2 regions of the Floccifex sp. genome follow, and region 2 is predicted to be linked to the other one. Evidence: riboswitches for the same ligand, from Rfam matches in the RefSeq annotation. Region 2 holds a riboswitch; the other holds the start of a gene.

Region 1 (3,442 bases), on a different contig from region 2:
TTGCAGAACCTATTAAAAGATGTGTCAATCATTGATGGAAACGAAGGTACAGCTCGTCATGTAAAAGAAATATTGATGACAAATGATTTATTAAATAAAAATGGAGGAACTATTGAATTTCATAATTCATTAGATAGTGAAATTTCTTTATCGAAAAAATTATATTCCTTTTTAGATACTTATGAGAGAACATAAATATGTGTTTTCTCTTTTTATTTTATTGACATTTTTTTTTATTGGACTACTATTCTTAAGGAAGGTGAGAGTATGGAATATAGTATATTAAGAGATTTAGCGATTATCGTTGTTATGGCTAAAACTTGTGGTATTATCGCCCGTAAATTTAAAATTCCCCAAGTATGTGGTGAAATTATTGCGGGATTATTGATTGGACCTAGCGTATTAGGATGGGTTCAACCAACTGATTTCTTAGCTCAAATGGCTGAAATTGGTGTTATTTTATTGATGTTTTCAGCAGGTTTGGAAAGTGATCTTCACGATTTGATGAAAACAGGACCAAAGGCTTTTGCGATTGCTTGCGGTGGAGTATTTGTTCCATTGGTTTTAGGAGCTTTAATGTCTTTTTGTTTTAATGGATTTGCACCGATTGGATCATTAGAGTTTTTTCAAAATGTTTTTATTGGATGTATTATGACGGCAACAAGCGTCAGTATTACGGTACAAACATTGAAAGAAATGGGTAAGTTGAGTACTCAAACAGGTACAACAATTGTATCTGCAGCTATTATTGATGATGTTATTGGTATCATTGTTTTAACAGTATTAATTGGATTTAAAGATACAAGTGTAAAACCCGCATCGGTTATTATTAACACAATTTTATTCTTTATTCTAAGTTTGGTATTAGGTGTAATCATCTATCGTTTCTTTAAAAAATTAGATAAAGATAATCCTCATACCCGTCGAATTCCTATTTATGGATTAGCGCTATGTTTGATTATGGCCTATGTTGCCGAAACTGTGTTTGGTATTGCCGATATTACTGGAGCATTCATGGCTGGTCTTATTTTATGTAACATTGATGATAGTAGTTATATTGATCGTAAAATGGAAGTATCAAATTATATGTTTTTTGGACCTGTATTTTTTGCCAGCATAGGATTAAAAACACAAATTGATCACATTTCTATGCAAATTATAGTCTTCTCAATCGCATTTATTATTGTTGCATTGTTGGCAAAAATTATTGGATGCGGTTTAATTGCTAAAATTTGTGGATTTGATAATAAAGATTCTATTCGTATTGGTGTAGGAATGATGACGCGTGGCGAAGTTGCTTTGATTGTCGCTCAAAAAGGATTGTCTGTTGGTTTAATGGATTCCGTTTTATTTACATCTGTTATTTTGTTGATTATTGTATCAAGTGTCACAACACCAATTTTATTAAAACTTCTATATAAAGAAGATCCTACATTAAAAAATGCATAAAATGCTTGTATTTGTGTAAATATAAGACTAAACTAATTAAAAATAAAAATAATTGTTTTACTTGAGGCGCATCGATTAAGAGTACGCAAGTCGGAAAGGATGAGATGCCGAAGTCTAGAAATAGGCTGGGGGTATATAGAATATATATATCACTGTCATTGAAAATCAATGGAGAGCTTGTAAAACAGGTAACCAACCATTATCTGTTTTGATAATGGTATTTTTTTTTTAGGAGGAGAGAGCATGAAAGAAAAGAAAAAGTGGCAAATGCCACATGCGTATGTCATCATTTTCACAATGACAGTTTTAACAGCTGTTTTGGCTAATGTTGTACCTGCAGGAGAATTTGATCGCATTATTGATGCATCTGGAAATGAAGTTGTCGTAGCGAATAGCTTTCATTATGTTGACAAAGTAGGTTGTTCAATTTTCGATATGTTTAAATCCATTCAACTTGGATTTGTGAACGCTGGACAAATTATATTTTTTATTGTTTTTGCGTATTTCTTTGTTTATATTTTGATGAAAAATGGAACATTTGAAGCAGTAGTGGGATGGATTTTACGTAAAATAGGAAACCGTATTGAATTAATTATTCCTGTTTGTATGATTTTATTTGGAATTTTAGGATCTACGATGGGAATGTTTGAAGAAACATATGGATTGATTCCTGTTTTCATTTCTATCGCATGTATACTAGGATATGATGCGATTGTAGGAGGAAGTATTATCTATTTGGGTGTTGCGATAGGATTTGCAGCGGCTACTATTAATCCTTTTACTATTGGAATTGCTCAACAAGTTGCAGGTGTTCCTTTGTTCAGTGGAATTGGATATCGAATTTTTTGTTTTGTTGTGTTTATGAGTATTGCTATTATTTACGTATGGCGATACGCCCACAAAATCCAAAAAAATCCTGAAAAATCATTACTATATGGAATTAAAACGGAAATGCCTGAAGTAGCTAGTAAAGATGAATTAGTTAATATTAAATTCACAACAACACATAAAATTTCTTGTTTGTTATTTGTGTTCACAATTGTAATGCTTTTAGTAGGAACAATTAAAATGAGATGGTATATTGATGAAATCGCAACTTTATTTATTATTATGGCCTTAGTGATGGGTGCAATTTCTCATTTTAGTCCAAGTCAGATAGCAGAATATTTTATTGAAGCAAGTAAAGAAATGATGTATGGTGCTTTATTAGTAGGAATTAGTTACAGCATTCCTGTTATTATGGAAAATGCCAAAATTATTGATACGATTGTATGGGCAATCGCTTCTGTTCTTCAAAACTTTTCTGGAATGGCAAGTGCAATTGGTATGTTGTTTGCACAAAACATTATTAATTTCTTTATACCAAGTGGGGGTGGACAAGCACTTGTTACAGTTCCTATTTTAGCTCCAGTTGGAGACATGGTAGGTGTTTCAAAACAAATTACGGTGTTAGCTTATCAATTTGGAGATGGATTCTCTAATATTTTCTGGCCAACAAGTGTTTTTATGATGTGTGGTATTATGAGACTTCCAATTGACAAGTGGTATAAGTTTGTAACTCCATTATTCGGATTATTGTTTATTGCTGAAATTGTACTATTATGTGGTTCTTTTATGATTGGGTACTAGGTGAATATAATGAATATTTATGATATTGAAGAAACCTTAAAAAAAGAAATCGAAAATATTTCGGAATATATTTTTAATCATCCTGAATTAGGAAACGAAGAATTTCAATCGAGTCAGTATTTAGTGGATGTTTTGAAATCGCATGGATTTGATGTTGAATATCCATATTGTGATATACTTACTTCATTTCGAGCAGAATTTAAAAAAGGAGAAGGAAGAAAGGTTGCCTTTTTAGCTGAATACGACGCACTTCCAGGATATGGACCAAATAAAGATGAAGTAGCTCATGCATGTGGACACAATTGGATTGCAGCTAGTTGTTTAGGAGCCGCTATTACTTTATCTAAGCTTGAAAATATTTCGG
Region 2 (3,442 bases):
GTTTACCAGTCATTCCTTCACGTGAGAATACGTGTTTGAATTCATTGTTTGGATCAATGGCATCTAACAACATTTTTGCGGTTCCACTAGGAGCATCGGCTTTTTGGTTGTGATGGGCTTCCACCATTTCAATGTCAAAGTCTTCTTTTAACATTGGGGTAATGTATTCGAGTGCTTTTCGAACAACAGCAACACCATAGGAATAATTATATGAGAAAAACACAGGATTTGTATTCGCCAAAGCTTGAATCATATCCAAGTGATGTTGTTCTAAACCAGTGGTTCCCATAACTAGACATGCCTTTGTTTTCTGGCAATAATCACAAACCCATTCCACGTTATCACGATGAGAAAAATCAATCACAACATCACATTGCTTATTTGAAATAGAATCGGCATCAAAGATATCGACTATTCCAATGACTTCGTGTCCTTTATCTAAGGCAGTTTGTTTAATTAAAGAACCCATTTTACCTTTTCCAATCACAAGTATTTTCATTACAATAAACCTGCCTGTTCTAGAGCATTGTGAAGACGTTCTTTATTTTTATCTTCCATTTCATATAAAGGAAGACGATATCCACCAATGTTCATTCCCATCATGTTCATGGCTTCTTTTACCGGAATGGGATTCACTTCACAGAATAAAGCATGAATCACATCTAAGTATTTTAATTGTTGAGCTAAGCTTTCTTGTGGCTTTCCATCTAACCAAGCTTGAACGATATCATGTGTTTGTCTTGGTGCAATGTCGGCAAGAACAGAAATAACACCCGATCCTCCTAAAGCCATAATAGTGGTAATCATGTCATCGTTTCCTGAATACATAACGAAATCATCACTTAAATAGCGAGCAATGTTTGTCGCATAACTAATATTTCCGCTTGCTTCTTTGATTCCAATGATGTTTGGATGTTGAGATAAAACTTTAACAGCGTTTTCGCTAATAGCACATCCAGTTCTACCTGGTACGTTATATAAAATAATAGGAATGTTTACAGCATCTGCGCATTCGGTAAAATGAGCAATCATTCCTTTTTCGTTTGTTTTATTGTAGTAAGGACTAATCAACAATAATTGGTCGGCACCCATTTTTTCGTATTTAATACTTCTTTCTTTCATAGCCTGAGTTGAGTTAGAACCAGCTCCGACAATAACAGGGACACGATGATTCACAACACGAATTGCACATTCAACAACTTCATCGTCTTCTTCTTGGGTCATTGTTGATGATTCACCAGTGGTTCCTAAAACTAGAATTCCATCGGTTTTGTTTTCAATGTGCCATTCCAACAATTCTTCTAACTTCTCAAAATTTACACTTCCATCTTCATGAAATGGAGTTACTAGTGCAACGATACTTCCTTTAATTGGTTTCATACAAGTTCTCCTTTTGATATAAAAAATGTCAGTAAGCACACTATCTTACTGACATTAAAGATCAAATTAAGATAGCACTCCTACAAAGTAGACAGCCCAATAGATATTCTCCATTGGTCCACCATTTTTTTATGCCTAAAAAAACAGTTCGGCGATATTGCTTAATGAATGAATCAAATGTTTGCCAACTCTTCATTCACTTGTCGTTATCGCGCCTCTATCTAAATAGAATTATACTCTTATAATGTAATTAATCAAACAGATATAAAAAAATCTTTATACAATCTTAATACAAAATGATGTATATTAATACAACGTTAATATTGATTTATAGATAATAGTAGCTAGAGGTGAATGTAAACATGAAATCGTTTTTAATCATTGGTATGGGACGCTTTGGAAGGCACTGTGCACATAAATTATATGAAATGGGACACCAAGTTATGGTTATAGATAACCGTGAATCAAGAATTGATGCTGTATTATCATATGTACACGTTGCACAAATTGGAGACAGTACAGATGAACAATTTATGAGTACAATTGGAGTATCTGATTTTGATTGTTGTGTATGTGCAATTGGAGATGATTTTCAAAGCTCATTGGAAACTACTTCTTTATTAAAAGAATTAGGAGCACAATATGTTGTTGCTCGAGCATGCCGTGATCGACATAAAAAATTCTTATTACGCAATGGGGCTGATGAAGCTGTATATCCAGAAAGACAATTAGCCAATTGGACAGCCATTCGTGTTAGTTCAGAACATATTTTTGACTACATTGAACTAGATAAAAATCATGCGATTTATGAATTAGATGTACCAGGAAGCTGGATTGGGAAAACCATTTCTCAAGTTGATGTAAGAAATCGATATCACATTAATGTGATTGGCTTAAAAGTAAACGATGCTGTGACAATGGATTTTGGTCCGAATACGATTTTTACAGGAGATATGCGTTTATTGGTGATTGGTCAAATTAAACAAATTCAAAAAGTTTTTAAATACGATTAAAACTATTTGATATAAAATATAGATATGAAAGAAATAGTATTGGTGTGTTTGTCATCTTCGCAAATAAATGGTCGCGTAATCCAAGCAGCTTATGAAATGAGTAAAGCCTTTCATGCCGAGTTGATTGGTGTTTATGTCGAAACGTCAAAGAAAAAGAAAGAAACACAACAAACACAGCTACAATTAAATATCGAATATGCCAAATCTTTAAATATAAATGTGAACTATGTTTATGGTGATGATGTGGCCTTTCAAATAGCGCAGTTCGCCAATTATATTGGTGCTCAAAAAATAGTGATTGGACAATCTAAGTCTAAATCTATTTTTATTCATCATCAATCAATTAGTGATCAGTTAATTGAATATTTAACAGATATCAATGTTTATATTATTCCAGATAAAAATGCCTTTTTTGATAAAAAAGAACGTTTTTCATTTAAAGGAAAAGACATTGTGATTATGTTGCTTGAATTATTGGTGACAAGTTGCATTGGGTTATGCCTTGCTCAAACTGGAATGAACGATGCTGATATTATCACAATTTATATATTAGGAGTTTTAGTAAATTCGCTTTTGACTTCGAATCCACTTTTAAATGGAATTGACTCATTTTTAAGTGTAATCATTTTTAATTTTTTGTTTACGGATCCAAAATATACTTTGTTTTATTATGATAACGGATACGTTTTGACGTTTTTAATCATGTTTTGTTCATCGTTTATAACGGGTACATTGGCATGGCAATTAAAGTCATATGCACGAACGACATCTAAAATTGCTCGTCATACGAAAACATTATTGGAAACAAATCAGTTATTAAATCGAACTCGTAATAAAGAAGAAATATTAAATGTCACGATTTCGCAAATAAAGTTAATTGTGAATAAAAATATTGTTGTGTATCTACAAGAAGATGTTCCTTTTTATTATGAAAAAAGTGATGAAGCTATTTTAAAAAAGGAAATAGAAGTGGTAGAATGGGTTTTTAATCATCATGAAAGTGCAGGAGCCACTACAAATTATTTTGAACAAGCAAAATATGTTTATTT

Evidence for each region. A riboswitch is a leader RNA that binds a small molecule or an ion and turns the genes downstream of it on or off. The one in region 2 is predicted to bind lysine.
Region 1: it holds a riboswitch for lysine, as region 2 does, so the genes downstream of both, ACI313_RS02350 (YfcC family protein) here and dapA (4-hydroxy-tetrahydrodipicolinate synthase) in region 2, are expected to answer to the same signal.

What each region holds. Positions count from the first base shown of each region.
Region 1 is NZ_JBJEEX010000041.1:2,640-6,081, reverse strand. Features, by position in the region: gene murI (glutamate racemase) at 1-195, shown strand, start outside; gene ACI313_RS02355 (cation:proton antiporter) at 268-1,449, shown strand; lysine riboswitch at 1,503-1,636, shown strand; gene ACI313_RS02350 (YfcC family protein) at 1,693-3,078, shown strand; gene ACI313_RS02345 (M20 family metallopeptidase) at 3,088-3,442, shown strand, end outside.
Region 2 is NZ_JBJEEX010000075.1:30,137-33,578, forward strand. Features, by position in the region: gene dapB (4-hydroxy-tetrahydrodipicolinate reductase) at 1-499, opposite strand, end outside; gene dapA (4-hydroxy-tetrahydrodipicolinate synthase) at 499-1,380, opposite strand; lysine riboswitch at 1,445-1,608, opposite strand; gene ACI313_RS04745 (potassium channel family protein) at 1,743-2,393, shown strand; gene ACI313_RS04750 (ATP-binding protein) at 2,418-3,442, shown strand, end outside.